Regions from separate parts of the Kaistia sp. SLG-1 genome, predicted to be linked through region 2. Evidence: riboswitches for the same ligand, from Rfam matches in the RefSeq annotation. Region 2 holds a riboswitch; each other region holds the start of a gene.

Region 1 (7,597 bases), 380 kb from region 2:
ATCGTCAAATACGGCGCGCCGATCGGCACCGCGACCGAGGCGATCGCGGCGGGCGCGCCGGTGCACGTCCACAACGTCAAGAGCGACTACACGCCGACCTATCATTTGATGGACGCGAACGAGGCGGAGGCAGGCCGATGAGCATGGCGATCGCAACGGAAGCCGCGCCCGTCCCGCCGGCCTTGGCCCGGACATCCACCATGCAAGGCTGGCTGCGCAGCGACGGCCGCAAGGGCATCCGCAATACGGTCGTCGTCGCCTATCTCGTCGAATGCGCCCATCACGTCGCCCGCGAGATCGCGATTCCCTTCCGCGAGCGCGATGTCCACGTCATCGGCTTTCCGGGCTGCTATCCCAACGCCTATGCCGAGCGGATGATGGAGCGCCTCTGCACCCATCCGAATGTCGGCGCGGTGCTCCTGATCTCACTCGGCTGCGAGAGCTTCAACAAATACGCGCTGGAAAAGAAGGTGCGCGACAGCGGCCGGCCGGTGAAGACCATTGTCATCCAGACGACCGGCGGCACGCGCAAGTCGATGGACGAGGGCAGGGCCTTCGTCGCCGAGCAGCGCGCCGCGCTCGACGCCGCGCCGACCGTGCCGATGGAGCCGAGCGAGCTCATCATCGGCACCGTCTGCGGCGGTTCCGACGGCACGTCCGGCATCTCAGGAAATCCGGCCGCCGGCCGCGCCTTCGACCTGTTCGTCGAGGCGGGGGCGGCGTGCATCTTCGAGGAGACCGGCGAGCTGATCGGCTGCGAGCACATCATGGCCGCGCGGGCCGTGACGCCGGAACTGGGCATGATCCTCGAGCAGTCCGTCGCCAAGGCGGCGCGCTATTATGCGACGCTCGGCTATGGCTCGTTCGCCGCCGGCAATGCCGAGGGCGGCCTGACGACGATCGAGGAAAAGTCGATGGGCGCCTATGCGAAGTCAGGCGCCTCGCCGATTTCCGGCCTGATCAAGCCAGGTGATATCCCGCCGCATGGCGGGCTCTATCTGCTCGACGTGGTGCCGGACGGCGAGGTGCGCTTCGGCTTCCCGAACATCAACGACAATGCCGAGATCGCCGAGCTGATCGCCTGCGGCAGCCATGCCGTGCTGTTCGTCACCGGCCGCGGCTCGGTCGTCGGATCGGCGATCTCGCCGGTGGTGAAGATCTGCGCCAATCCCGAGACCTACCGGCGGATGGAGGACGACATGGACGTCGACGCCGGCCGGATCATCGAGGGCAAGGCGAGCCTCGACGCGGTCGGCCGCGAGATCCACGATCTCGTCGTCGGGCTCGGGCAGGGCGGGCGCACCAAGTCGGAAGAGCTCGCGCACCAGGAATTCGTGCTCGGCTACAAGAGCTTCGAGCCCATCGGACCGGCCTGCCTGCCGGTCTGACAATCGCGAGTGGGGGGAGGACAACTTGACCGATCTGACCGCGCGCCTGGAGGCGTGCTACACCGGCGTCGTGCATGACGTCATGCGCGCCATGGGGCTGCGCGATTTCACGCTGCCGGCCGAGCTCAGGCCGATCCTGCCGGAGCGCGCGCTTGCCGGGCCTGCCTTCACCATCGAGGGGCGGGCCGATCCCCATGCCGACGGCCACCAGACCCTGCTCGCCTGGACGGGGCTCCTCTCCAAGGCGCCTTCCGGCTCGATCTGGGTGTCGCAGCCGAACGACCGGATCGTCGCGCATATGGGCGAGCTCTCGGCCGAGACGCTGAAGAACAAGGGCGTGCGCGGCTGCATCGTCGACGGTTACGCCCGCGACGTGAATTTCCTGTTGGAGATGGGCTTCCAGACCTGGTGCCGTGGTTTCACCCCGCGTGATATCGTCGGACACTGGCTGCCCGTGGCGACCGAGGTGCCGATCGAGATCGGCGGCATCGCGATCCGTCCGGGCGACTATTTCCTCGGCGATCGCGACGGGCTGGTCCGCATTCCGGCCGAACATCTCGGCGAGGTAGTCGAGCGGGCGGAGACGGCGATCGCCACGGAAAACCGCGTACGCACCGCGATCCTCGCGGGCACGGACCCACAAGAGGCCTATCTGAAATATGGCAAATTCTGACCTGACCCCGACGGAACCGCTGCATTCGCTGCTCGTCGAGGGTGTCAAGGCGCGCCGCGCCCGGCCGGCCTTTCCCGACGTCGGGCCCGACGTGGCGAAGGCGATGTTCGAGGAGATGCAGGCCAATCCGTCCCGCATGCCGGAAGTGGTCGTGGTCGAGGCGATCGAGGTCGCCGGCGCGGCGGGGCCGCTGCATGCGCGGCTCTATCGGCCTGGCGTCAGCGCCGCGGCGCCGCTGATCGTCTATTTCCATGGCGGCGGCTTCGTGCTCGGCAGCTACGACACGCATGACCGCAACGCCCGCCGGCTCGCCATCGCGACCGGCGCGATCGTCGTTTCGGTCAATTATCGCCTCGCGCCCGAGCATCCCTTTCCGGCCGCGCCCGACGACGCCGACGCGGCGCTCGCCGATCTCTCGGCGCGGGCGGAGGGGCTCGGCGCCGATCCCGACCGCGTCTTCGTCGCGGGCGACAGCGCCGGCGCGACGCTGGCGATCGCCGCCGTGCTTCCGGGCATCGGCGAGCGCGGGCGGCAGCCGGCCGGCCTGATCGCCTTCTATCCGGTGACCGACATGACGGCTATCGGCGTCGGCGAATCCTATCGCGCCTTCGGCGACGGCAGCGTCGGCCTCTCGACGGCCGACATGCTGTGGTTCCGTGGGCTCTACGCGCCGGATCCCGACCAATGGAACGATCCGCGCTGCTCGCCGCTCGCGGCCGACCTCGCTGATCTCGCCGGCCTGCCGCCGACGCTGATCGTGACGGCCGCCTATGACGTGCTGGCGCAGGACGGCGCGCTCTTCGCCGCCCGCCTCGCCACGGCCGGCGTGGCCGTGACCTATAGGCATGTCCAGGGCGTCAACCACGGCTTCATCGGCGTGCCGACCCCGCCGCCGGGGACGATCGCCGCCTATGAGGCGGTGGCGGAATGGATGGAGAGGGTCGGCTGAGCGCGCCAGACTCACCAACCCGCAAGCCGGGGGGCCCTGCTGGACCCTCCTTCGAGGCCTCGCTCACGCGAAGCACCTCAGGATGATGGCTGAGCGGAGAAATGGGCCGTAAGGGCTCCCTCAGAGCACGCGTCACAACAGGCTCTCGAACCGCAGTGCCAGGACTCAACCATCATCCTGAGGTGCCCGGCGAAGCCGGGCCTCGAAGGAGGGTCCCGGGCGCGCTTTGATCCCGCCAACCTCGCCGCAAGCCGGGGTGCTCTGCTGGATCCTCTTTCGAGGCTTCGCTCACGCGAGCACCCAGCTCGCGGCGTCACTCCGGCCTACGCGCCCACCACAGGGACTGTCATTGGCTTGTTATCATGCCGAACGAGGATCGGCGCCTTGCTTGCTTTCTCTGTCAGGATCCAGCCTCCATGAAGAAACTTGCCCCCTTCGCCGGGCTTTTCCTCCTTCTCGTTGTCGGCACTGCCGCGAATGCCGAGGACGCCAAGCCTTTCCTCACCGCCAAGGACGTCGATTTGACGATGATCCTGCCGCCTCCGCCGGCCAACGATTCAGCGGAGACCAAGGCTGAAATCGCCGAAGTGCTGAGACTGCAGGTGACGCGCACACCGGACATGGAGGCGCGCGCCAAGGCGGATGCCGAAGAGAATGTCTGGCGCTTCGCTGACGTCATGGGGCCGAAATTCACCAAGGACGCCCTGCCGAAGGTCGATGCCTTCTTCGAGCGCGTTGCGGCGACGGAAGGCGCGGTCGTTGATCCGGCCAAGGATGTCTGGAAGCGTCCGCGCCCCCATATGCTCAGCGATCTCGTCAAGCCCATCGTCAAGCCGACGACCTCCGGCTCCTGGCCGTCGGGTCACACGACCGTTGGAACGATGATGGGCATCATCCTGTCCGACATGGTTCCGGAGAAGCGCGCTGAGATCATGGCACGCGCCTGGGAGTACGGCCACAACCGGGTCGTGGCGGGGATTCACTACCCGTCCGACATCGAGATGGGGCGCATCTCCGGGGCGGTTATCGCCATCCAGTTGCAACACGATGCCGATTTCGAGAAGGCCTATGAGGAGGCCAGGGCGGAACTTCGTGCCGATCTCGGCATGTAAACGGCTTTCGGCCCTCACCCAGTCAAGGGGCGCCCAAGGGCGCCCCTTTCTTCATCTGGGCGCGCCATTCACCAGATCGGCGCCCTGCCTCAACCCGGCTTTCGTGCCCTTATGTGCAGGAAGATCGGCGCGACGCGGGTGTCGGCGATGATGGGCTCGGCCGCCGCTGCGTCGACGCTCGCGCGCGGCTCGCCGAACGCCTCGATGACGAGGCCGGCGCCGACGACCATCTCGACCCATTGGCTCAGCGTCCGGTGGAAGCGCGGGACGTGGAAGGGCTCGACCTTGGCGCGCTCGGCGGCGGGGAGCGAGGAGAACCACCAGCTCTCGACCTTGCCGTCGATCGTCTCGAAATAATCGGCGACCTCGACGGCGACGGGCTCGCCCGTCGCGTCGCGGATGTTGCGCCGGCGCGGCGGCACGAAGCAGGGATGCAGGATCGAGAACTGCAGGAAGCCGCCCGGCCGCAGCACGCGGCGCGCCTCGCCGAGAACGGCCGACTGGTTCGGCATGTCCATCAGCGACATGAAGGCGGTGGCGAAGTCGAAGCGCGCTTCCGCGAAGGGCAGGGCCATGCCGTCGCCGACGCGATAGTCGATGCCGCGCGGATCGGCCGCCTCGCTCTCGCGCGCATGGCGGACGAAGGTCGGCGCGATGTCGATCGCCGTCATGCGCGCGCCGAGGCCGGCGAGCTGGCGCGTGTTGGAACCCTCGCCACAGCCGATGTCGAGACCGTCGAGGCCCGCGATCGGCGGTAGCATGGCGAGGAAGGCCGGCGTGTTGAGCGCGTCGCGGTAGACGTCATAGCCGGCGCGCGACTGGCGGGTCCAGGCTTCGGCATTGGCTTCCCAATGCGCGGCGACGGTCGAGATGTCCATGGAAGAGGCGCCTCCTGCTCGCTGCGGGCGCGCCATTCACCAGATCGGCGCGTGGCTGTCAAGCCGGCGGGGCAGGGGGTAGTGCGCGATCCCGCGTAGCGGGCGGTTCAGTCGGTGACGGCGTCCCAGGGGAGGTCGGCCAGGCGGATCGGCCAGCGTTCGAACACCAGCGTCTCATGCGCGTCGTCCGAGCGCTCGAAGACGCGCGCCGCCATGCCGAGTTCGGCGGCGGAATTGCCGAGGTGTTTGGCCATGGAAAGCGCCACGTCATGCGACGAGAAGGCGCCGATGAGCGAGCCTGTCTGGCTCATGATGGCAAAGCCCCGGTCTTCATTGGGCTGGACGTAGTAGACCGCCGAATCAAACACTTAACGTCTCCTTAACGCTGAGACGATGCTTAGCTGAGTCGGTCATAGCTGTGTGCGGCGAATGCGGTCCAGCCGGGAAAAACCTCCCGAAACCTCCGCGAGTGTGTCCCAAAGGTCATGCCCGTCGCCATTCAGGGAGGTGTCGCGTTCGCTCACTGCAACGCCTCCGTGCAGGCGCCATAGCGCGGTCCACCCGGTTGACTTGGGCGTCGTCCTCGCTAGGTTCGGCGCCGGTCAAGGTTCTCTCTGACCGCAAGGCAGAGAGCTAAGAGGGAACCCGGTGCGCCCGATCGGTCCAGGACCGAGGCAAGGCCGGAGCTGCCCCCGCAACTGTAAGCGGTGAGCCGCGCTGCCATTCTACGTCACTGGCGAGAGATCGCCGGGAAGACAGGCAGCGACGGCATCGACCCGCGAGCCAGGAGACCTGCCCTGACCGGTGCAATGTCCTTGGGCGGGGTGTCCACAGGGAACGTTTGGCTGGTCGTGACGGGCGCATTCCGCCCGGATTCCCCATTCATGCGGTCTTTTCCGGCCTCTCGCCCGTTCCGCCGGGGAGTCGGAAACATGTCCTCTATTCAAGCTGCTCGGCCGGAGGCCGGGCCGCCGGCCCGCGCCGTCGTGCTGCTGGCGAAATCCGCCTTCGCGGCGGCGCCGATGCGGGAAATGCAACGGCTCGCCGCGCGCATCCAGAGCCAGCGGGGAGCAAGCGAGCATGTCGTCTTCGCCTTCTCCGAGCAGGGGACGCCGACGCTGCGCGACGTCATGCTGTCGCTCCGGCGCGACGGTTTCGCCGAGATCGTCATCGTTCCCTTGCTCATCCCGCTGGAGCCGAGCTTCCACGCCTGGCTCGGGCGGACGCTGCAGCGCTGGCTCGCCGAAGATGGCGACGCCTGGCCGGTGATCCGGATCGCGGCGCCGCCCGAGGAAGCGCCGGCGCTCGGCGGCCTGGTCGACGAGCTGATTGAGGCGAGCGCCGCGCGGCCGCCCGTCGCCCTTCCGGAAAGGCCGCTGCCGGATGCCTCGCTGGTGCCGGCGCAGAAGCGCCGCGTCCTGGTCTGCCAGGGCGGTCCGTGCAACGCGGCCGGCGCCGACGTCATCTGGGGCCATCTCCGCAACGAGCAGGAGCGCCGCAAGCTCCGGACCGTCGGCGACGGCGTCATGACGGCGAAATCGACCTGTCTCGGCCCCTGCAACCTCGCTCCCGTCCTGCAGGTCTTTCCCGAAGGCACCTATTACGGCGGCGTCACCGAGAGCGGCGTCGACAAGATCATCGACGAGCATCTCCTCGCCGGCCGGATCGTCCCGGCGCTCGCCTATGCGCCGACCGGGCGCAAGCAAAGGCTGCGCGGCTGAACGCCGCCGGCATTCCTTTTCCTCCCTCCATCAGAGAGACCAAACCGCATGAAGACCATGCTTCGCGCCCTGTGCGTCTCCGCCGCGCTGCTTGCCTCGGCATCGGCGCTTTCCGTGCCCGCCTCGGCCGCCGAGACGCTTCGCGTCGGCGCTTCCTTCATCACCTCCGGGCTCGATCCCGCCAAGGGCCCGAATGGCTGGGCGCTCACCAGCCATGGCGTCGGCGAGACGCTGTTCGCGGTCGACAAGGACGGCGTGCTGGTGCCGGAGCTCGCCGAGAGCGCCGAGCGGGCCGATGAACTCACCTGGCTGGTGAAGCTGAAGCCCGGCCGGCATTTCTCGGACGGCACGGCGGTTTCGGCGGAGACGGTCGGCGCCGGGCTCGCTCATACGATGGCCAACAACAAGGCGGCGCTGGCGACCGGCGGCACGCTGCGCTTCGAGGCGGTCGATCCGCTGACGCTGAAGGTGACGACGGAAAAGCCGGTGGCGCTGATCCAGGCGCTGTTCGCCGAATGGCCGCTCGTCATCTACCATCTGAAGGAAGACGGCACGGCGACCTTCAGCGGTCCCTATGCGGTGAAGACGTTCCGGCCCGATGCCGAGATCGAGCTGGAGCCGAACCCGCATTTCGACGGCGCCGACAAGCGCAGCCCGGTCTCCTACCGCAAGTTCGCCGACAGCCAGGCGATGACACTCGCCTTCGAGGCCGGCGAACTCGACCTCGCCTTCGGCCTGCCGTCGGAGAGCATTTCCCGGCTCAAGGCCAACCCGGAGCTGACGATCAAGGATTTCCCCGTCGGCTATCAGTATCTCGCCTATCTCAACACCCGCAAACCGGCGCTCGCCGACGCCGCGGTGCGCCGCGCCATCGAC
Region 2 (7,597 bases):
TGCCAACAGGCGCATCCGAGATTTCCTCCGCCGGAACTCCCACGCTCGCCGTCATCCCGGACGCAGCGAAGCGGAGATCCGGGATCCATTTCCGCAGGGTTGGCAGTCGTCCTGCCTCGCCTGCCCATGCTTCGCTGGCGCGAACTCCCCAAGCCCGGGGCTGAATGGATCCCGGGTCAAGCCCGGGATGACGGCGAGGGTGGCACGACGAGGCGAGGGCGGGTGGCCAGCGCATGGGAGGCCGCGTCTCGACGAGGGGGACGCCCGGCAGCCATTCGCCCAACCGCCCCTCGCCCGATCCGCGCCAAAAGCCGCGGCGCCGCCGAATCCCCACCGCCGCCCGCCCGATATTTACGCGGCTGCGGATCCAACGCCTTTGGCGCGAGTTATCCCCACGCGAAACCGGCAGAAATGCTGTGTTTTCACGCGCCTGGGCGTATCGGCGCGGAAAACTCGCGTTTTAGGACTTTGCAAGCCGACACAGGCTTTGCTATAGCCTCGCTCACAGCAGCGGCGACGCTGTTCCGCGATAGCTCAGTTGGTAGAGCAGGTGACTGTTAATCACCGGGTCGTTGGTTCGAGTCCAACTCGCGGAGCCAAATTCGATCAAGGGGTTAGACGGATTGTCGTCTGGCCCCTTGATTTTTTCCGAGCCTCGGCGACGGGGCGGCGGAAGGAACCGCGCACGCTGTTCCGCGATAGCTCAGTTGGTAGAGCAGGTGACTGTTAATCACCGGGTCGTTGGTTCGAGTCCAACTCGCGGAGCCAGATTTTGATCAAGGGGTCGGATGCACAGCCATCCGGCCCCTTGATTGTTTTCGGGCCTGCGTTGCGCCCCCTCGATCCTTATTCGTCCCAGCCCGCATCGCCCGGCGTCACCCTGCCGGCCGCGATTCAGCATGTCCGCCCCCGGACGCCGCAAGGCGGCTCCGTGCGTCCGAACATTGGATCGAACACTTTATGCTGCACCACAGCATATCCGTGCCCGTCGATCGAAATTGTCAGCATATCGCTGAAGGAATTGATGCCGCCTCCGCATGACATCGTGCACTTCGGTTCGGTAATACGATCTTTGCGTTGACAGACAATCCATCGACCGAAATAGTTTCCATACTAATCCCGGCAAGGGGTCAGATTTGCCAACGGTCGCAGCGGGGAGGCTCGGTCGTATTGGTACGATATTGTCAGCATTCTGGGAGGACACCATGCTGAGACGTACGCTTCTTTGCACCGCGATGGCACTCGCTTCCGTCGCCGTCGCCGGGCCCGCCTTCGCGCAGTCGTCCTATCCCGAGCGGCCGATCCAGCTGATCGTGCCCTGGGGCGCCGGCGGCGGCACGGACGCAGTCGCCCGCATCATCGGCACGCTGCTGCAGCAGGAGCTGGGCGTCCCGGTCAATGTCGTCAATCGCACGGGCGGCTCCGGCGTCGTCGGCCACAGCGCCATCGCGACCGCCAAGCCGGACGGCTACACGATCGGCATCGTGACGATCGAGATCGACATGATGCACTGGCAGGGCCTGACGGACCTGACCTACAAGGACTTCGACTTCCTCGCCATGGTCAATGCCGATCCAGGCGGCGTGATGGTTTCGGCCAGCTCCGAATACCAGACGCTTCCCGACCTGCTCGCCGCCATCAAGGAGAAGCCGGCCGGCACCTTCAAGGCGTCCGGAACCGGGCAGGGCGGCATCTGGCATCTCGGCCTCGCCGGCTGGATGATGTCGCACGGGCTGAAGCCGGACCACGTCACCTGGGTGCCGAGCCAGGGCGCCGCCCCCGGGATCACCGACATGGTCGCCGGCGGCGTCAATCTGGTGCCGACCTCGCTCGCCGAGGGCCGCTCGATGATCGACGCCAAGCGCGTCACCCCGCTCGGCTCGATGTCGCCGGAGCGGCAGGCGCTATTCCCGGATGTGCCGACGCTGAAGGAATCGGTCGAATCCGACTGGACGCTGGCGGTCTGGCGCACGGTCGCCGGTCCGAAGGGGCTGCCGGAAGACGTCGCGGCCAAGCTCGGCGCCGCGCTCGAGAAGGCCTACAACAGCCCCGAATACCAGAAGTTCATGAACGAGCGCGGCTTCGGCATGCGCTGGGCCGACGGCGCGGAGACGACGCGCATCGTCGGCGAGGACGACGCGACGCTCGGCGCGATCATGAAGGAGGCCGGCCTCGCCAAATAGGCGGCCGGCAGCCTCTCCGGTCCCATGCCTGCGGCGCGGCCACGGATGAATTCCGTCGGCCGCGCCGTGCCCCCGGTCTCGCACGGAACGGCCAAGATCAGACCATGATCAAACTCAGTGAACTCCATCTGGGCGTGTTGACCGCGCTTGGCGGCATCGTCCTTCTCTTCGTCTCCGCCCATTTCGTGGCGCTGCCCGGCCAGGCCTATGGCGCCGGCACCATGCCGCGGCTGATCGGCTGGTGCGCCATCCTGCTCGGCGGCTTTATGATCGCGACCAGCCTCCGCCATCTGCCGCGCATGTTGAAGCCGCATCTCGCCGACTGGGTCCGCAAGCCGCGGCTGGCGCTCTCGGCACTGGCCTCTCTCGCCGTGATCGTCTTCTACATCCTGTTCGCCGACGCGCTCGGCTTCATCCCGACCAGCTTCCTCGCCCTGACGGCGCTGATGCTGCTCTTGCGCACGCGCCCGCTGACCGCGGTTCTCGCCGGCGCATTGACGACGCTCGCGGTCTATTACGGCTTCTCGCGCATGCTCATGGTGCCGCTGCCGCGCACCGAATTTCTCTCGTTCCTGGGGTGACGCATGCTGATCTTTGAACAGGCCGCGGCCCTCGTCTTCCAGCCCTATGTCCTCGGCGTCATCCTGGCATCCGCCGTGTTCGGCATGCTGGTCGGCGCCATTCCGGGCCTGACCGCCACCATGGCGACTGCTCTGCTGGTGCCGATGACCTTCTTCATGGAGCCGGTGCCGGCGATCGCGGCGATCGTCACCGCGACCGCGATGGCGATCTTCGCCGGGGATATTCCGGCGGCACTCCTGCGCATGCCCGGCACGCCCGCCAACGCCGCCTATGTCGACGACGCCTACAAGATGACCCATTCCGGACGCGGCGACGAGGCGCTCGGCGCGGCGCTCGTCTTCTCGGCCATCGGCGGGCTGTTCGGCTCGATCGTGCTGATGACACTGGCGCCGGCGCTGGCCGAGGTGGCGCTCCGCTTCAGCTCGGAGGAATATTTCTGGCTGGTGCTGCTCGGCCTCTCCTGCGCCGTCTTCGTGACGCCGAGCTCGCCGACGCGAGGGCTGATCTCGCTGCTGTTCGGGCTCTTCATCGCCACCATCGGCATGGAGAACCCCTCGGGCGAGCCGCGCTTCTCCTTCGGCAATCTCGAGCTGATGGCCGGCATCCAGTTCATCCCGGCGATGATCGGCCTGTTCGCGGTGTCCGAAATCCTGCGTTCCGTGACCGCGACGATCCCGCGCCAGAAGATCCCGCGCTCCGACGGCCAGGGCATCTTCAGGACGCAATGGCTGAACCTGAAGAAGTACCCGGTGCAGACGGCGCGCGGCAGCATCACCGGCACCGCGCTCGGCATCCTGCCCGGCGCCGGCGCCGACATCGCCGCCTGGATCTCCTACGCGATCTCCAAGCGCTTCTCGAAGCAGAAGGAAAAGTTCGGCAAGGGCCATGTCGAGGGCCTGGTCGAGGCGGGCGCCTCGAACAATTCCGCCGTCAGCGGCGCCTGGATCCCGGCGCTCGTCTTCGGCATTCCGGGCGACTCGATCACCGCCATCGTCATCGGCGTGCTCTACATCAAGGGCATCAATCCCGGCCCGACGATCTTCATCAACGACCCGCAGTCGATCTACGCCATCTTCATGGTGTTCATCCTGGCCAACCTGATCATGCTGCCGCTCGGCTGGCTGGCCATCAAGGGCGCGCGGCCGATCCTGTCGATCCCGACCACGATGCTGATGCCGATCATCCTGATCTTCTGCATCGTCGGCGCCTTCGCCATCAACAATTCGATGGCCGGCGTCGTCATGATGCTGATCTTCGGCATCATCGGCTTCTTCATGGAGGAGAACGACATCCCGATCGCGCCGGCCATTCTCGGCATGGTGCTGGGGCCGATGCTGGAGCAGAACTTCATCACCTCGATGATCAAGGGCGACGGCAACTTCCTGCACTTCTTCGAGCGGCCGATCGCGGGCGGCCTCGGCGTCTTCACCATCGCCATATGGCTGGTGCCGCTGGCGATGCTGCTGCTGCGCCGGCGGAAAAAGAGGACGGTCACGGCCTGAGCCCGAGGCCGTCGCCACACAAGGATTTCCGCCGGCTCTCGGGCCGGCGGAAGCCGTTTCGAGGCGGGGTGTGGCTCCGCCATGCGTTGCAATCCCGCCTCCTTCCTCCACATAAGAACGAGGGATGGAGCGTCCGCGTCACTGGGGACCGCGCCGTCGCAAGGACGAAGAAACCAGCTCGAACCAAGCGGAGACGCCGGTCGCATGCCTTCCATTCGCCTCGGCAAGAAGACGATTTCCCTGCCCAGGAGCCGCACCGCGCGCGTCGCGGTGGGGAGCGGATTCGTGGTCGGCGGCGCCCTCGGCTTCCTGCCCGTGCTCGGATTCTGGATGCTGCCGATCGGGCTGATCGTCCTGTCCCATGATTTCCCGCGCGTGCGGCGCCTGCGCCGGCAGACGGAAGTGGCGCTTCTGCGCCGTTGGGCGCGGTTTCGCAACAAGGCCGCGCCCTCGGCCAAATGAGCGCCAGCTTGCGCTTCCAGTGCATTCAATCTAGCGTGATTTCGCGTCGGTTCCCCCGATGGGCCACAGGCTCAGGGGGATGAAATGGGAATTCGGTACGGAAGGACCCCTAGCGGGATTCCAAGTCCGGAGCTGCCCCCGCAACTGTGAGCGGCGAGCGACCTCGCGATGGCCACTGGGAAACCGGGAAGGCGTCGAGGAAGCAGCGACCCGCAAGCCAGGAGACCAGCCAGCGCCTCATACCAGCAAGCCGTCGGTGGGACGGCTAAGGAGACGCTATGACCAATTTCTCGAAGACCGCTGCCCAGGCGACCTCGATTGCCGTCGGCGGCACGGAGACCGACGCCGCCGCGCGCATCGTGCCGGCGCTGTTCGCGATCGCCTTCGGCCTCGTCCTGTTCGTCGGCACCGGCTTCGCCGCGCCGAGCCTGATCCACAACGCGACGCATGACACACGGCATTCCCTCGGCTTGCCCTGCCACTGACGCCTGAGGGATCCACATGTTCAAGACGATCATCCTGAGCGCCTTCGGCGCAGGGCTTGCCGTGGGCGTTGCCCTTTCCGTCGTGCAGGCCGTCACCACCGAGCCGCTGATCCTGCACGCCGAAACATTCGAAAACGCCGAGCCGGCCACTGCCGCCGCCGTGCCGCATGAGCATGCGGCGAACGAGGCGCATGCGGGCGAGACTGCTGCGGCTCCGGCCGCAGTCGAGGCCGCCGCTCCGGCACATGAGCACGACGAAGACGCGTGGTCGCCTGCCGACGGCTTCGAGCGTTCCGCCTATACCTTCCTCGCCAATCTCCTGGTCGGCGTCGGCGTCTCGGCCGTTCTGCTCGGCCTGATGTCGATCCGCGGCGGACAGATCGACGCCCGCACCGGCGTGCTCTGGGGCGTCGCCGGCTTCTTCGCCGCCTCGCTGCTGCCCTCGCTCGGCCTGTCGCCGGAGCTTCCGGGCACTGCCGCCGCCGAGATCACCTCGCGCCAGGTCTGGTGGCTCTCCACCGCCGCCGCCTCGGCCATCGGCCTCGCGCTGATCGTCTTCAGCCAGTCCTGGCTGCTGAAGGTCGCCGGCCTCGTCCTCGGCGTCCTGCCGCATGTGATCGGCGCGCCCGTGCCGCCGACGCTGGAGGCGTCCTATCCGGCCGGCCTCGGCGGGGAATTCGTCGCGGCATCGCTGGTCGTCAGCGCGCTGCTCTGGGTGCTGTCCGGTCTGTTCTCCGGCTGGCTCTACCAGCGTCTCGCACGGGCCGCATGACACCGTGACCGCCCCCGCGCCCCGCACGGCGCTGATCCTCGGCGGCGCCCGCTCCGGCAAGAGCCGCTTCGCCGAGGCGATCGTGATCCGCACCCGTCTTCCCGCCACCTATCTCGCCACCGCCGAGATCCGCGATGCTGAAATGCAGGCGCGGATCTCGACGCATCGCGAGCGGCGTGGCGGCGACTGGACCACGGTCGAGGAACCGCTGGAGCTGACCGACCGCGTCGCCGCGCTCGCCGATCCCGGCCGCGTGCTCCTCGTCGATTGCCTGACGCTCTGGCTCTCCAATCTGATGGAGGCCGAGCGCGACATCCCGGCCGAGGCCGCGCGCCTCGCCGACGCGCTTCGCGGCGCGCGCGGGCCGGTCGTCCTCGTCTCGAACGAGGTCGGCTCCGGCATCGTGCCGATGAATGCGCTCGCCCGCCGCTTCGCCGACGAGCAGGGGCGGCTGAACCAGACGATCGCCGCCGCCGTCGAAACCGTCTTCCTCGTCGCCGCCGGCCTGCCGCTGCGGCTGAAACCCAATCCCGATACGGAGTTCGCCCTGTGACCGCCCGCATTCCCGCCACCATCGTCACCGGCTTCCTCGGAGCCGGCAAGACGACGCTGATCCGCAACCTGATCGCCGACGCGAAGGGGCGCCGCATCGCGCTCATCGTCAACGAGTTCGGCGACATGGGCTTTGACGGCTCGCTGCTCTCCGATTGCGGCGTCGACGATTGCAAGCCCGACAGCATCGTCGAGCTCACCAATGGCTGCATCTGCTGCACCGTCGCCGACGACTTCCTGCCGACCATCGAGGCGCTGCTGGCGCGCGAGAACGCGCCGGATCACATCGTCATCGAGACCTCGGGCCTGGCGCTGCCGCAACCATTGGTCCGCGCCTTCACCTGGCCGTCGGTTCGCCACCGCGTCACCATCGACGGCGTCATCACCGTCGTCGACGCCGAGGCGGTCGCCGCCGGCCGCTTCGCGCATGACGAAGAGGCCGTGGCTGCCCAGCGCGCCGCCGACGACTCGCTCGATCACGAGGATCCGATCGAGGAACTGTTCGAGGACCAGCTCTCCTGCGCCGATCTGATCGTCTTCTCGAAGACGGACCTCGTCGACGCGAAGCAGCTTGAGGAAGTCGCAGAGATCGTCGCCCGCGATGCCCGCAAGGAAGCGCGCGTGGTTCACGCGACCGCGAGCGGCCTACCGGCCGAGATCCTGCTCGGCGTCGGCGCGGCGGCCGAGGACGACGCTTTCGAGCGCAAAAGCCATCACGACCTCGAAGGCGAGGAGCACGACCACGACGATTTCGACACCTTCATCGTCGATGTCGCCGAGCAGGCCTCGATCGAGGCGCTGGCGTCGCGCGTCCGCGCCGCCATGGCGGAAGCGAACGTGCTGCGCATCAAGGGCAGGGCGGCTGTCGCCGGCAAGGCGGCGCCCGCCGTCGTGCAGGCGGTCGGCCCGCGCGTCGACACCTATTTCGCGCCGGGCGGCAATGCCGGCCGTCTCGTCGTGATCGGCGAGCGCGGGCTCGACCGCGCCGCCATCGCCGCGCATTTCGCGGGCTAAGATCATGCATCTCGTCGCCGGAGAGATGGAGCGGATCGACGATGG
Region 3 (7,597 bases), 410 kb from region 2:
GCGGGTCGGCGTCCTTCGTCTGGGGCCTTGCCACGTTCCCGGTGCTGCTGAGCCTGCTGGTCCAGATCGCCACTTCGCTGCGGCGAGGCGACGCCGGCCTCGACATCATCGCGGCGCTTTCGATGCTGGCCGCGCTCGTCTTCGGCGAGCCGCTCGCCGGCAATGTCGTCGCGCTGATGTATGCCGGCGGACAATATCTGGAGAACTATGCCGAGCGCCGCGCCCGCCGCGAGATGATGGCCCTGCTCGGCCGGGTCGCGCGCACGGTGATGCTGCACACCGCCGACGGCCTTGAGGAAGTGCCGATCGAGGACGTGACGCCCGGCGATCGGCTGCTGATCCGACAGGGCGAGGTGCTTCCGGTCGACGGCACCGTCGCCAGCGAAAGCGCCGTCATCGACACCTCGGCGCTGACCGGCGAATCCCTCCCCGTCACGCTCCAGCGCGACGACGAGGCCCTGAGCGGCACGACGGCGATCGGCGCACCCTTCGATCTTATCGCACTTCGTCCGGCGGCCGAAAGCGCCTATGCGGCGATCGTCCGCCTCGTCGAAGAGGCCGAGAGGACCCGCGCCCCGGCGGTCCGCATGGCCGATCGCTATGCGCTGTGGTTCCTCGCGCTGACGCTCGCTCTCGCCGGCGGTGCCTGGATCTGGACCGGCGACCCGATCCGCGCCCTCGCCGTGCTGGTCGTGGCGACGCCCTGCCCGCTGATCCTCGCCGTCCCGGTCGCGATCATTTCCGGCATTTCGCGCGCGGCGAAGCTCGGCGTGCTGGTGAAGGGCGGCGGCGCGCTCGAAGCCCTCGGCCGCGCCCGCATCGCCGTGCTCGACAAGACCGGCACGCTGACGCGCGGCCATGCCGAACTCTCCGACATCTGGACCGCGCCGGGCTGGCAGCCGGACGAGATCCTCCGGCTCGCCGCCTCGCTCGACCAGGCTTCGACGCATGTCATGGCGGATGCCCTGATCCAGGCGGCGCAGGCGCGATCGCTGAAGCTGACGGCACCGACCGACGTCCAGGAAACGGCCGGCGCCGGCCTCGTCGGCACGATTGACAACCATGTCGTCGCCGTCGGCGGATCGGCCTTCGCGCGCAGCCACCTGAAGCCGAGCGCCGGGATCTGGAAGCCGGGCTTTCCCGGCAGCGCGGCGACGATCGACGTCGTCGTCGACGGCACGCTCGCCGGCACGCTCGTCATGGCCGATCCGCTGCGCGCCGACGCGGCCACCGTCATAGAGCGCCTGCGCGCGGCCGGCATCGCGCGCATCGTTCTCGCCACCGGCGACCGCGCCGCCGTGGCGGAGCCGGTGGCTCGCCGGTTGGCGATCGATGAGCTCAAGGCCGATCTGACGCCGCAGGGCAAGGTCGACGTCGTCACCGCCGCCCGCGCGGCCGGCCCGGTGATGATGGTCGGCGACGGCGTCAACGACGCGCCGGCGCTCGCCGCGGCCGATGTCGGCGTCGCCATGGGCGCGCGCGGCGCCGCCGCTTCGTCGGAAACCGCCGACGTCGTGCTGCTGGTCGACCGGATCGATCGCCTCGCCGACGCGATCGGCGTGGCGCATCGCTCGGCACGCATCGCGCTGCAAAGCGTGGTCGCCGGCCTCGGCCTCTCGCTGATCGCGATGATCGTGGCGGCGTTCGGCTATCTGCCGCCGCTGCAGGGGGCGCTGCTGCAGGAAGCGATCGACGTCGCCGTGATCCTGAACGCGCTCAGAGCCTTGCGAGCCTGAGCCCGCAAGGCGTTGATCTGAATAAACTTTCCGAAATGGCCGCACCGGAATAATTCTCCGGCGCGGCCAGCTTGAGCCGGCGCTACTCGGCCGCCTCGACGAAGCGCGAGCGCAGCTCCCTCGCCGCCGCGACCATGTTGACGAGCGCCGGGCGCACTTCATCCCACTTGCGGGTCTTGAGGCCGCAGTCGGGATTGACCCAGATCTGCGAGACCGCCAGGCGCTCGGCCGCCTTGTCGAGCAGCTCCGTCATCTCCACCACCGCCGGCACGCGCGGCGAATGGATGTCGTAGACGCCCGGGCCGATATCGTTCGGATAGCGATCGCTGACGAAGGCTTCGAGCAGCTCCATCTTCGAGCGCGACGTCTCGATCGAGATCACGTCGGCATCCATCGCCGCGATGGCGTCGATGATGTCGTTGAACTCCGAGTAGCACATATGGGTGTGGATCTGCGTCGCGTCGCCGACGCCGGAGGCGCAGATCCGGAAGCTCTCAACCGCCCAGTCGAGATAGTGCCCCCATTCGCCGCGCCGCAGCGGCAGGCCCTCGCGCAGAGCCGCCTCATCGATCTGGATCATCCGCGCGCCGGCCTTTTCGAGATCCTGCACCTCGTCCCGGATGGCGAGCGCGATCTGGCGGCAGGCGACGCTGCGCGGAACGTCGTCACGCACGAAGGACCAGTTCAGGATGGTCACCGGGCCGGTGAGCATGCCCTTCATCGGCTTCTCCGTGCAGGACTGGGCATAGCGCCACCACTCGACCGTCATCGGCTCCGGCCGCGACACGTCGCCGAACAGGATCGGCGGCCGGACATAGCGCGAGCCGTAGCTCTGCACCCAGCCGGACTTGGTGAAGGCGAAGCCTGAGAGCTGCTCGCCGAAATACTGCACCATGTCGTTGCGCTCGAACTCGCCATGCACCAGCACGTCGAGCCCAATCTCTTCCTGCCAGCGGATGGCCGCCTCGGTCTCCCGGCGCAGGAAGGCCTCATAGTCTGCCGGGGCCAGCGCTCCCTTGGCATGCGCCGCCCTCGCCTTGCGGACCTCCGGCGTCTGCGGGAACGATCCGATCGTCGTCGTTGGGAAAACCGGCAGGTCGAGCACCGACTGCTGCAGCGCGTGACGCTTGGCGAAGCCGCTTTCCCGCTGCGCCAGTTCGGCGGTCACGGCCGCCGTCCGCGCGGCGACCGCCGCGTCGTGCACCTTGGGCGAGGTGGCGCGGGTCGTGGCCGCCAGCGCCGAGGCGCCGATCGCCTGCGCCACGCTCGCCCGTCCGCCGGCCAGCGCCCGGCCGAGCGTCGCCAGCTCGTCCATCTTCTGGACGGCGAAGGCGAGCCAGCTCTTCAGCTCGGGATCGAGATCGGTTTCCTGCTCCAGGTCGATCGGTACGTGCAGCAGCGAGCAGGACGCCGCGATCTGGACATGATCCAGGCCGCGCCGCGCGACCACCGGCTCGAGCCGATCGAGCAGATCCGCGAGATTGGCGCGCCAGATGTTGCGGCCGTTGATGACGCCGAGCGAAAGGACGAGGCCGCTCGGCGCCTTCGCCAGAACGGCGTCCAGCTGCTCCGGCGCGCGGACGAGATCGACATGCAGACCCGCGACCGGCAGTTCGACGGCGGTGTCGAGATTGTCGCCGAGCGCGCCGAAATAGGTCGCCAGCATCAGCTTCAGCCGGGGCTGCGCATAGGCGAACATGCCATAGGCGACGCGGAGCGCCTGACGGGTCGCGTCATCGAGGTCGAGCACCAGACAGGGCTCGTCGATCTGCACCCAGTCGGCGCCATGGGCGGCCAGGCGGCGCAGGATCTCGACATAGACGGGGAGAAGCGCCGGCAGCACCGTCAGCGGATCGAGGGTCGGATCCTGGCTTTTGCCGAGCTTCAGATAGCTGACCGGCCCGAGCAGGACGGGGCGGGTGTGGTAGCCGAGCGCCTTCGCCTCGAGGAATTCGTCGAGCGGCTTGGTCGAGGCGAGCGTGAAGCGCTGCCCGCTCGTGAACTCTGGCACCATGTAGTGATAGTTGGTGTCGAACCATTTCGTCATTTCGAGCGCCGGAACGCCCGACGCGTCGTGATGATGGTGGCCGGCGCAGGCGGGATCCGGCGCATGGCCCTCACTGCCGCGCGCCATGGCGAAATAGGTGTCGAGCGGCACCTCGCCGCCCTTCCAGCCGTAGATCTCCGGGATGGCGCCGACCATGACGCTGGTGTCGAGGACATGGTCGTAGAGCGAGAAATCGTTCGACGGGATGCTCGTGATCCCGAGCGCGTGCTGGCGCGCCCAATTGGCCGCGCGCAGGCCGGCGGCGCTGGCGAGCAGGTCGTCGGCGCTCGACTGGCCGGACCAGTAGCTTTCGAGCGCGGTCTTGAGCTCGCGGCGCGGACCGATCCGCGGCGTACCGAGCGTGCTGACAGGAAGCGTGAGAGAAGACATCGGCTTAACCCCAAATGTTTGGGGGCAAAGGCCGAGCGGACGCATGCGTGAGTTCCCCTCGGCGACGGGCCGGCGGGCGCAGGCGCACCACCGGGACACCCCGCCCAGGGACGTTATGAGGTCGAGGCAGGTCTCCTGGCTCGCGGGTCTCCGCCCTGGTCCGGCCTTCCCGAAGCCTTGCGGCTTCAGTGGCAGAATTGGACCCGGGCTCGCCGCTCACAGTTGCGGGGGCAGCTCCGGCATTGCCACGCAGAGCGCGACGCACCGGATTCCCTCTTAGCTCCGACGCCGCCAGAGCGGGCCGGAGAACCACGACGCCCCAGTCCTAGGCTCCAGCCCGAGGCCCGTCAAGCGCGATATAAAGATATCCTTATATCAGCATGCGGTCGTGACGGCGTGCTACTGGAACGCCGCCGCATAGACCTCCGGCTTGAAGCCGGCCAGCAGGCGGCCGTCGCCGAGATCGAGGATCGGACGCTTGATCATCGAGGGCTGCGCCTGCATCAGCGCAATCGCCTTCGCCGCGTCGAGGTCCTGCTTGTCGGCGTCGTCGAGCTTGCGGAACGTCGTACCGGCGCGGTTCAGCACGGTTTCCCAGCCCAGCTCGCCGACCCAGCGATCGAGATGCGCCCGGTCGATGCCCTCGGCCTTGTAGTCGTGAAAGGCGTAGGCGATGCCCTTCTCGTCCAGCCACGTCCGGGCCTTCTTCATCGTGTCGCAGTTCTTGATGCCGTAGATCGTCACCGTCACGCCGTCTCACTCCTTGCCTGCCTGGCGACCCGTCCGGAGCGCCATCGATTCCCTTCCCGGATCATAGTGATCTCCGCGAAGCCATCGACCGGAAGTCAGCCTGCTTGCACAAAAGAGCGGTCGCAATCCGTGTGCGGCCATGCGCCCTGCCCGGCCGGCGTTGACCTGTCGTCCGCCCGCCGAATATAGCTAGCCTTCATTATAATTAATATGGATTCACACTTGCTCGCTCAAAGGCTTCCGGTCGCCGGGATCGCCGTCGCGCCGCGCTCCGGACCTTTACAGGGCGGGATCGCCGGCGCGCGCGCAAAACTGCCCCGCCTGGCGCTGCTGGTCGCGCTTGGCGCCGCGCTCGGCGGATGCGTGGTCGTCGGCCCGGACTATGAGAAGCCGTCCCTGAGCCTGCCGGCGAAATGGGGAAGCGCCACCTCGGCGAAGGCCGCGAAGCCGCCGGAGCTCGCGGAGTGGTGGAAGCGCCTCGGCGATCCCATGCTCGACGGGCTGATCGACGAGGCGGTCGCCGGCAATCTCGACGTCGCCAACGCCAAGGCGAAGGTGCGCGAGGCGCGCGCCAGCTACCGCCAGAGCGTCGGAGCGCTCTTCCCCGACGTCAATGGCAGCGGCTCGGCGACGCGGAGCAAGAGCCTCGGCGACGTCTCCAGCCAGTTCCGCGCCGGGCTCGACTCCAGCTGGGAGCTCGATCTCTTCGGCGGCAACAAGCGCGGCGTCGAGGCGGCGCGCTATGGCATGGACGCGGCCGAGGAAGATCTGCGCGCGACGCTCCTGACGCTGATCGGCGACGTCGCCTCCAACTATGTTTCGGCGCGCGGCTACCAGGCGCGCATCGCGCTGGCGAAGCGCACCGCCGCGTCGCAGCGCCAGACGGCGGCGATCACCCGCAACAAGTTCGAGGCGGGCGCCGCCACCGCCGCCGACGCCGCGACGGCCGCCGGCCAGGCGAGCAGCACGGAAGCCGGCATCCCCTCGCTGGAAACAGCCTATGCCCAGACGGTGCACCGCCTCTCCGTGCTGACCGGACGGCCGCCCTCGGCGCTCGCCGAGCGGATGAAGACCGCGAAACCCGTTCCCGCGCCGCGCCTTCCGATCCCGACCGGAATTCCGGCCGATATTCTGACGACGCGGCCCGACGTGCGCCTCGCCGAGGCGCAATATGCGCGCGCCACCGCGCGGATCGGCCAGGCCGAGGCGGCGCGCTATCCGAGCGCGAGCCTCACCGGCAACATTGCCACCAACGGCGTCAAGCTCGGCGATCTCGGCAAGAGCTCGACGATCAGCTGGTCGTTCGGCCCGACGCTTTCCGTCCCGATCTTCAATGGCGGCCAGCTCAAGGCGGCCGTCGACATCGCCGAGGCGCAGCGCGACCAGAGCTTCATCGCCTATCGCGCCAGCGTGCTGGCGGCGCTCGAAGACGTCGAGAACGCCATCGTCGCGCTTGCCCAGGATCGCATCCGGTCCGGCAAGCTGGCCTCGGCCGCCGCATCCTACCGCGAGGCGAACCAGGTCGCCCAGGCGCTGTTCCAGTCGGGATCGTCGAGCTTCCTCGACGTGCTGACGGCGGAGCGCTCGCTCTATTCCGCCTCGGATTCGCTGATCGAGAGCCGCGTCGCCATCGCCACCGACTACATCGCGCTCAACAAGGCGCTCGGCGGTGGTTGGAGCGGCGCGGTCGACAGCTCGAAACCCGAGATCGTCGATACCGGCACGGGCCCGCACCTTGCCCGGCGGTAGTCGCCCCGCCGCCGCCCTTCCTTCCAACGCCGCCTGGCAGCGCGTCGCGCGCGCCGAACGCGTTGCCCTCCAGAGCTTCAGAAAACGGCCCGCATGAACAAGAAACCCCGCCGCCGGTCCCGCCTCCTCCTTCTCGTCATCGCGGTTCTCGTGCTGGCCGGGGCCGGCTACGCCTATCGCGCCAATTTCAGCCGCGCGCAGACCCCGCCGATGATGACGGCGCTCGTCTCGACCGGCACGGTCGAGGAAAGCGTGCTGGCGACCGGCACGCTGAAGCCGTCGAAGCTCGTCGCGGTCGGCGCCCAGGTTTCCGGCCGGGTGACGGCGCTCAAGGTCGAGCTCGGCCAGCAAGTGGCGAAGGGCGCCCTGATCGCGGAGATCGATTCCGTCACGCAGGAAAATGCGCTGCGCACCGCGCAGGCTTCCCTCGCCAACATCCGCGCCCAGCTCGTCGAGAAGCAGGCCTCGCTGCTCCTGGCCGAGCAGACGCTCGCCCGGCAGAAATCCATGCTGGAAAAGAACGCGGTATCGCGGGCGGATTTCGAGACGGCCGACGCCAACGTCAAGACGACGCGCGCCCAGATCGAGGCGCTCGACGCCAGGATCATCGAGGCCGAGGTCGCGGTTTCGACCGCCGAGGCCAATCTCGGCTACACGCAGATCACCGCGCCGATCGACGGCACCGTGCTCGCCATCGTCACCCAGGAAGGCCAGACGGTGAACGCGGCGCAATCCGCCCCGACCATCGTCATCATGGGCCAGCTCGAGGTCATGACGGTCAAGGCAGAGATCTCGGAAGCCGACATCGTCAAGGTGAAGGCCGGCCAGCCGATCTATTTCACCATCCTGAGCGATCCGGAACGCCGCTATGAGACGACGCTCGACGCGATCGAGCCGGCGCCGGAATCGATCCGCAGCGACAGCA
Region 4 (7,597 bases), 2.1 Mb from region 2:
GCCGACCATCTTGTTGCGGCGGCCGAGCGACAGGATCTGCGCGAAGCCGGTGTAGAACCACATGCCCTCGAAGATGACGTAGAAGGCGACGAGATCGCGCAAAAACGCCTGGTCGGTCTCGGGCGTGCCTGTCTTGAAGTCCGGGTCGTCGAGATGCTGGGTGTGCTTCAGCGCCCAGGCCGCCTTGTCGGTGATCGACGGCACTTCCCGGTACATGTTGAAGAGCTCGCCCTCGTCGAGGCCGAGGCTCTCGACGATGTACTGGAAGGTGTGCGTGTGCACCGCCTCCTCGAACGCCTGGCGGAGCAGATACTGCCGGCATTCCGGATTGGTCAGGTGGCGGTAGATCGCCAGCACGATGTTGTTGGCGACGAGCGACTCTGAAGCGGCGAAGAAGCCGAGATTGCGCTTGATGGCGCGGCGCTCGTCCTCGGTCAGCCCGTCCTTCGACTTCCAGAGCGCGATGTCGGCCTGCATCGAGACCTCGGTCGGCATCCAGTGATTGTTGCAGCCGGCGAGGTACTTCTCCCACGCCCAGCGATATTTGAGCGGCAGCAGCTGGTTCACGTCGGCGCGGCAATTGATCATCGCCTTGTCGTCGACGGAGACGCGACCGCCGGCGCGGTCGATCGCGCCGAGGCCGGTGGCGTCGCCGGCGGAAACATCACCGCCGACAGGGACCTTCGGCGCGGCGGCGTTGGATTCGGACCAATCGAGCATGGTCAACTCCTTGAAATTCGGATGGCGTCTTCCAAAGGAAGCGACCAAGGGATTCTTCTTCACCTCTCCCATGGGGAGAGGTCGACGGCGAAGCCGGCGGGTGAGGGGTTGAGGCATCTCCGGAGAGGACGGATCCCCTCACCCGGCCCTGGCGGGCCGACCTCTCCCCATGGGAGAGGTGAAGACCATTGCCGCAACTCCGTCCCAACACCCGGCGACTTGAGCCCTCCCGCATGGGAGGGCTCGGACGCCCTCGCCTTACTGGCAGGCTTCGCAGTCGGGATCGTCGATCGAGCACGCCTGGCCCCAGGCTTCGCCGATCGGGATGGCGATCGGCTGCGGGGCCGGCTTGATCGCGGCCGGCACGACGATCGGCGCGGCCGCCGGCGCCGTGGCGATGACAGCCGAAACGGCGTTGAGCTTGCCGTCCGTGCCCTTCAGCGTCGACTTCTCGACATGCGTCGCCGAGCGCGAACGCAGGTAATAGGTCGTCTTCAGGCCGCGCTGCCAGGCGAGCCGGTAGAGCGTGTCGAGCTTCTTGCCCGAGGGATTGGCGATGTAGAGGTTGAGCGACTGCGCCTGGTCGATCCACTTCTGCCGCCGCGCCGCCGCCTCGATCAGCCAGGCGCTATCGATCTCGAAGGCGGTCGCATAGAGCGCCTTCAGATCGTCCGGGATGCGATCGATCGGGCCGATGCTGCCGTCGAAGTACTTCAGGTCCGAGACCATCACCTCGTCCCAGAGGCCGCGGGCCTTGAGGTCGTGCACCAGTGCGGCGTTCACGACGGTGAAGTCGCCCGACATGTTCGATTTGACGTAGAGGTTCTGGTAGGCCGGCTCGATCGACTGCGCGACGCCGCAGATGTTGGAGATCGTCGCCGTCGGCGCGATCGCCATGGTGTTCGAGTTGCGCATGCCGACTGTCTTCACCCGCTCGCGCAGGCCTTCCCAGTCGAGCACGGTCGAGCGGTCGAGATCGAGGCCGCCACGGGCCTCGGCCAGCAGCTCCACCGAGTCGATCGGCAGGATGCCCTGCGACCACAGCGAGCCGTCGAAGCTCGGATAGCGGCCACGCTCGGCGGCGAGGTCGGTCGAGGCCGAGATGGCGTGGAAGGAGATCGCCTCCATGCTCTCGTCGGCGAAGCGGACGGCGGCTTCCGAGGCATAGGGAATGCGCAGTGCCTGCAGCGCGTCCTGGAAGCCCATCAGGCCGAGGCCGACCGGGCGGTGACGCAGGTTGGAGCGGCGCGCCTCGGGGATCGTGTAGAAATTGATGTCGATGACGTTGTCGAGCATCCGCATCGCCGTCTGCACGGTGCGCGCCAGACGGTCGAGATCAAGCCCTTCCGCATCGACGTGATGGGCGAGGTTGATCGAGCCGAGATTGCAGACCGCGACCTCGTCATTCGAGGTGTTGAGCGTGATCTCGGTGCAGAGGTTGGACGAATGCACGACGCCGGCATGGCGCTGCGGCGAACGGATGTTGCAGGGATCCTTGAAGGTGATCCACGGATGCCCGGTCTCGAACAGCATGGTCAGCATGCGGCGCCAGAGATCGGTGGCGCGGACCTGGCGCGACACGCGCAGCTCGCCGCGCACGGCGCGCGCCTCATAGGCCTCGTAGGCGAGCTTGAACTCGGGGCCGTAGAGATCGTGCAGATCCGGCACCTCGTCCGGCGAGAACAGCGTCCAGACGCCGTCCTCGGCGACGCGCTGCATGAACAGGTCCGGCACCCAGTTGGCCGTGTTCATGTCATGCGTGCGGCGGCGGTCGTCGCCCGTGTTCTTGCGGAGATCGAGGAACTCCTCGATGTCGACGTGCCAGGTCTCGAGATAGGCGCAGACGGCGCCCTTGCGCTTGCCGCCCTGGTTGACGGCGATCGCGGTGTCGTTCGCCACCTTCAGGAACGGCACGACGCCCTGGCTCTCGCCATTCGTGCCCTTGATATGAGCGCCGAGGCCGCGCACGCGGGTCCAGTCATTGCCGAGGCCGCCGGAATATTTCGCCAGCAGCGCATTGTCCTTCACCGACTTGAAGATGCCGTCGAGATCGTCCGGCACCGTCGTCAGGAAGCAGGACGAGAGCTGGGCGCGCAGCGTGCCGGAATTGAACAGCGTCGGCGTCGACGCCATGAAGTCGAAGGACGAGAGCAGGTCGTAGAACTCGATCGCCCGCGTCTCGCGGTCGATCTCGCGCAGCGCCAGGCCCATGGCGACGCGCATGAAGAAGGCCTGCGGCAGCTCGATGCGGGTGCCGCCGGTCTGCAGGAAATAGCGGTCGTAGAGGGTCTGCAGGCCGAGGAACTGGAAGTTCAGATCCCGCTCCGGCTTCAGCGCCGCGGCGAGCCGGACGAGGTCGTAGCGGCCGAGCTCGGGATCGACCAGCTCATGCTCGATGCCGGCGCGGACGAAAGCCGGGAAATACTCGGCATAGCGCGTCGCCATCTCGCTTTGGGTCGACTGGATCGCCGTGCCATGCACGAAGGAGAGCGCTTCGGCGCGCAGCATGTCGAGCAGCAGGCGGGCGCTGACGAAGGCGTAGTTCGGCTCGCTCTCGACCAGCGTGCGCGCCGCCATGACGGGGGCGAGCGACAACTCGGCCGGCGAGATGCCGTCATAGAGATTGCGGCGCGTCTCGGCGAGGATCGCGCTCGCGTCGACATCGGCGAGACCGGCGCAGGCTTCGTCGATGACGAGCTTCAGGCGCGCCTCGTCGAGCGGGCGCAGAACGCCGTCGGCGCCGCGCACCTGGAGGGCGGCCTGCACGACGGGGGCGGCGGGAACGGTCGCCTCGGCGGCGGCGCGGCGGGCGCGGGCGCGCTCCTCGCGATAGAGCACATAGGCGCGGGCGATTTTGTGGTGCTCGCCGCGCATCAGCGCCAGCTCAACCTGGTCCTGCACGTCCTCGATATGCAGCACGCGATCGGCGCCGGCGCGGCGGGTCAGCGCCGCGACGATCTGGTCGGTCAGGTCGCTGACGATCTCGTGCACGCGGCGCGACGCGGCGGCGCTGTTGCCCTCGACGGCGAGAAACGCCTTGGTCAGCGCGACGGTGATCTTGGCGGCGTCGAAATCGGACAGCGAGCCGTTGCGGCGAATGACGTGGAAGGCCGGCGCGGCGGCCTTGGCCGTCTTCGGCGCGGCGGCCGTCTTGGGCGCGGGGCTACCATTGGCCGGAGCGGCCGGCGCGCTGCGATCGGAATCGAGAACAAGAGACATCGGCTTCAGCCCAAATGTTGGGAGCAAAGGCCGAGCGGAAGCGAACAGGACGAACGGCCCCGGAAAAGGGCCGCACACGATCCAGCGCTCCACCGGGACACCCCGCCCGAGGACGTTTCAATGCTGTCGGGGCAGGTTTCCTGGCTCACGGGTCGTCGCTCCGTCCACCTTCCCGGCACCTCTCGGCCCCAGTGGTCTCTCCGGACGGAAACTCGCCGCTTACAGTTGCGGGGGCAGCTCCGGTTACGCCGCGAAACGACGCCCCGGATTCCCTCTTAGCCCCAAGCCACACGACTCAAGGCACCTCGACACGCAGATGTAGACGCTTTCGCGCCCTAGACGTCAATATATAGTTGTTGTTGACAGGGATTGCGAATCGGCGCCCGCCGCGAATTCCAAAGCGGCGCGGCCAAATCGCAACTGTGGAAATTCCGCGCCGCCGCTCTCAGCCTGCGCTCGCATACATGCCGGTGGTGCGGAACTCGGTCGGGCTGGTGCCGAAGAAGCGGCGGTACACCTTGGCGAAATAATTGGGATCGTCGAAGCCCGCCAGCACGGCCACCGCCTTGATCGAGAGCTCCGGCTGGCCGGCGAGCAGCCGCGCCGCGCGGCGCATCCGCTCCTGCAGCACGAACTCGGCCGGCGGCATGCCCTCGCTCGCCGTGAACAGGCGCGAGAAATGCGCCCGGCTCAGCCCGGAGATCTCGGCCAGCTGCTGCACCGGGAGCGGCCGGTCGAGATTGGCGAGGATGTGGTCGACGACGCGCTGGATGGCGCCGCCATCGACGCGCGAATCGCCATGCGGCCCGAACACGTCGTCATAGAGCGCCATCGCCGCCTCATAGGCGATGGCCGAGGCCGCGCCCGGCGTCTCGCCGCCGTCGATCAGGCGCAAACTGCAATCGGCGAGATGCTCGATCGTCTCGGGACGCAGCCGGAGCACCGGCCCGGTCGCGGAGAGGATCGAGCGATGGATGCGAAGCGCCTCCTGCCCGTTCATCGAGATCCAGAAGAATTCCCAGCGGTCGCCGGCCTCGACCGAGTAGCGATGGCTGTGCGGCACCAGGACGAGCATGGTCTCGCCCGCCGTCAGCCGGTAGTCGCGCCGCTCGTAGCGCAGCCGGCCGACGCCGGAAACCGTGTGCTGCAGCACCGTGAACGGCGTCTGGCCGCGCTTGCGGCCGTCCCAGACATAACTCTGATCGGTGCGGATCTCGTAGCCCGTGCTGGTCGGCATGGTGTGCAGGCGATGCCGGCCGCGCGGCAGCGAGACGGTGCGCATGACCGGCGCTCTCGCGGCCAGTTTGCCGAGCACAGAATTACCCATGAAAGCACAAATTCTCTCTGGAACGCCGTGAATCCTCGCGCATACTAGCCTCGCGCAGAGCGAATAAGCGATCGAAAAAGAGCAGCCGGATGAGCCAATACCACCCAAAGCTGCCGTTTCCCGCCCGGAACCGTGGAATTGCCCCGATGCGGCGTACCCGTCCGGAATGCGCCAGGACCCGCGCCGCCAGCGCGACGACCGCCCCCGAGGAACCCCGCAAACGCCATGTCTAGTTTCAGGATTGCCATCATCGGCGCCGGCAGCGTCGGCTTCACCAAGAAGCTGGTCTCCGACATTCTCTCGGTGCCGGAACTGCGCGAGGTCGAGTTCGCGCTGACCGACATCAGCGAGCACAATCTCGCCATGGTGCGGCAGATCCTCGATCGCGTGGTCGAGGCCAACAAGCTGCCGACGAAGATCACCGCGACGACGAACCGGCGCGAGGCGCTCGCCGGCGCGCGCTATGTCATCAGCTGCGTCCGCGTCGGCGGCCTCGAGGCCTATGCCGACGACATCCGCATCCCGCTGAAATACGGCGTCGACCAGTGCGTCGGCGACACCATCTGCGCCGGCGGCATCCTGTACGGCCAGCGCAACATCCCGGTCATCCTGGATTTCTGCAAGGACATCCGCGAAGTCGCGGAGCCCGGCGCCCGCTTCCTGAACTATGCCAACCCGATGGCGATGAACACCTGGGCGGCGACCGAATACGGCAAGGTCGACACGATCGGCCTCTGCCATGGCGTGCAGCATGGCGGCGAGCAGATCGCCGAGGTGCTCGGCGCGACCGACGAGAGCGAACTCGAATTCATCTGCTCGGGAATCAACCACCAGACCTGGTTCGTCGACATCCGCTTCCGCGGCCGCAAGATCGGCAAGGACGAGCTGATCGCCGCCTTCGAGCGCCATCCCGTCTATTCGCAGCAGGAAAAGGTCCGCATCGACGTCCTGAAGCGCTTTGGCTTCTATTCGACCGAGAGCAACGGCCATCTCTCCGAGTACCTGCCCTGGTACCGGAAGCGTCCGGATGAGATCAACCGCTGGATCGACATGTCGAACTGGATCCACGGCGAGACCGGTGGCTATCTCCGCCATTCGACCGAGACCCGCAACTGGTTCGAGACCGACTTCCCGAAATTCCTGGAGGATGCCGGCAAGACGCTCGATCCGAAGAAGCGCTCGAACGAGCATGCCAGCCACATCATCGAGGCGCTGGAGACGGGACGCGTCTATCGCGGCCATTTCAACGTTAGAAACCGCGGCATCATCGCCAATCTGCCGGAGGACGCGATCATCGAGTCGACCGGCTTCGTCGACCGCTTCGGCCTCAACATGGCGGCCGGCATCCGCCTGCCCGAGGCCTGCGCGGCGACCTGCGTGTCGTCGATCAACGTCCAGCGCATGGCGGTGCACGCCGCCGTCACCGGCGATGTCGAGCTCCTGAAGCTCGCCGTGCTGCACGACCCGCTGGTCGGCGCCATCTGCTCGCCCGAGGAAGTCTGGCAGATGGTCGACGAGATGCTGGTCGCCCAGGCGCGCTGGCTGCCGCAATACGCCCACGCCATCGACGGCGCCAAGGAGCGGCTCGCCCGCAAGACGGTCGCTACCCGCGACTGGCAGGGCGCGGCGCGGCGCGAGGTGCGCGGCATCGAGACGGTGCGCGCCGAACGGGCGATGGAAAACGCGGCCGGCTAGCCCCGGCCCTCAAGGAACGATCCGGCCGGCGGGAGGAGCCACCGGCCGGATCGCAATGCGCCATGGCGCCCGGGAGAAACACGAGGACGGGCGGCTCAGCGAAACGAGAACGACAGGGTGCGGCGCCTGCGCCGGCACCGTTCAAAGGGGAGGAAGCATGAAGAATTCCGTTCTGGCGCTCAGCGCCGCCAGCCTGCTGCTCGGGGTCTCGGTCTCGGCCGCCCTCGCCCAGGTCAAGCCGCCGGTCACGCCGCCCGATCCGCCGAAATTCGATGCCCAGGGCAAGATCGACTATGTCGGCGTGAACGACATCCTCGAATTCAAGGCGCTGCCCGAATATCACGAGCCCGATTGGGTCACGAAGAACTTCGTCGCGACCGGCAAGCTGCCGGCGGTCAAGGACCGGCTCCCGAAGGAGCCGATGGTCTACAAGAAGGGCAACACCGTCGACGGCATCGGCGTCTATGGCGACACGATGCGCCACGTCATCGGCGGCCGGCCGGAAGGCTGGAACTACACCGCCGGCCAGACCCAGGGCTGGGGCGGCATCGACATCGGCCTCTCCGAATGCCTGACGCGCTCCGGCCCGCTGTTCCAGATCCGGGCCGACGAGCTGCAGCCGCTGCCGAACCTCGC

Evidence for each region. Region 2 has a riboswitch for cobalamin ahead of AC6HZP_RS12630 (CbtB domain-containing protein). Riboswitches for the same ligand answer to the same signal wherever they lie in the genome.
Region 1: another riboswitch for cobalamin. It lies ahead of AC6HZP_RS14370 (NAD(P)H-dependent oxidoreductase subunit E); the one in region 2 lies ahead of AC6HZP_RS12630 (CbtB domain-containing protein).
Region 3: another riboswitch for cobalamin. It lies ahead of metE (5-methyltetrahydropteroyltriglutamate--homocysteine S-methyltransferase); the one in region 2 lies ahead of AC6HZP_RS12630 (CbtB domain-containing protein).
Region 4: another riboswitch for cobalamin. It lies ahead of AC6HZP_RS22770 (ribonucleoside-diphosphate reductase subunit alpha); the one in region 2 lies ahead of AC6HZP_RS12630 (CbtB domain-containing protein).

The regions. Positions count from the first base shown of each region.
Region 1 covers NZ_AP048544.1:3,165,606-3,173,202, reverse strand. Annotated here, with positions in the region: gene AC6HZP_RS14405 (UxaA family hydrolase) at 1-141, shown strand, start outside; gene AC6HZP_RS14400 (UxaA family hydrolase) at 201-1,388, shown strand; gene AC6HZP_RS14395 (RraA family protein) at 1,414-2,061, shown strand; gene AC6HZP_RS14390 (alpha/beta hydrolase) at 2,048-3,010, shown strand; gene AC6HZP_RS14385 (acid phosphatase) at 3,427-4,122, shown strand; gene AC6HZP_RS14380 (class I SAM-dependent methyltransferase) at 4,212-5,000, opposite strand; gene AC6HZP_RS14375 (hypothetical protein) at 5,108-5,368, opposite strand; cobalamin riboswitch at 5,589-5,814, shown strand; gene AC6HZP_RS14370 (NAD(P)H-dependent oxidoreductase subunit E) at 5,933-6,721, shown strand; gene AC6HZP_RS14365 (ABC transporter substrate-binding protein) at 6,770-7,597, shown strand, end outside.
Region 2 covers NZ_AP048544.1:2,785,294-2,792,890, forward strand. Annotated here, with positions in the region: tRNA gene AC6HZP_RS12600 (tRNA-Asn) at 524-599, shown strand; tRNA gene AC6HZP_RS12605 (tRNA-Asn) at 693-768, shown strand; gene AC6HZP_RS12610 (Bug family tripartite tricarboxylate transporter substrate binding protein) at 1,206-2,183, shown strand; gene AC6HZP_RS12615 (tripartite tricarboxylate transporter TctB family protein) at 2,288-2,764, shown strand; gene AC6HZP_RS12620 (tripartite tricarboxylate transporter permease) at 2,768-4,267, shown strand; gene AC6HZP_RS12625 (hypothetical protein) at 4,472-4,729, shown strand; cobalamin riboswitch at 4,760-4,977, shown strand; gene AC6HZP_RS12630 (CbtB domain-containing protein) at 5,008-5,214, shown strand; gene AC6HZP_RS12635 (CbtA family protein) at 5,231-5,986, shown strand; gene cobU (bifunctional adenosylcobinamide kinase/adenosylcobinamide-phosphate guanylyltransferase) at 5,991-6,539, shown strand; gene cobW (cobalamin biosynthesis protein CobW) at 6,536-7,552, shown strand; gene cobN (cobaltochelatase subunit CobN) at 7,557-7,597, shown strand, end outside.
Region 3 covers NZ_AP048544.1:3,198,498-3,206,094, forward strand. Annotated here, with positions in the region: gene AC6HZP_RS14535 (heavy metal translocating P-type ATPase) at 1-1,736, shown strand, start outside; gene metE (5-methyltetrahydropteroyltriglutamate--homocysteine S-methyltransferase) at 1,819-4,173, opposite strand; cobalamin riboswitch at 4,282-4,502, opposite strand; gene AC6HZP_RS14545 (ArsC family reductase) at 4,573-4,923, opposite strand; gene AC6HZP_RS14550 (efflux transporter outer membrane subunit) at 5,215-6,672, shown strand; gene AC6HZP_RS14555 (efflux RND transporter periplasmic adaptor subunit) at 6,766-7,597, shown strand, end outside.
Region 4 covers NZ_AP048544.1:4,895,563-4,903,159, forward strand. Annotated here, with positions in the region: gene AC6HZP_RS22765 (ribonucleotide-diphosphate reductase subunit beta) at 1-720, opposite strand, end outside; gene AC6HZP_RS22770 (ribonucleoside-diphosphate reductase subunit alpha) at 979-3,939, opposite strand; cobalamin riboswitch at 4,054-4,262, opposite strand; gene AC6HZP_RS22775 (AraC family ligand binding domain-containing protein) at 4,385-5,266, opposite strand; gene AC6HZP_RS22780 (alpha-glucosidase/alpha-galactosidase) at 5,492-6,961, shown strand; gene AC6HZP_RS22785 (ABC transporter substrate-binding protein) at 7,119-7,597, shown strand, end outside.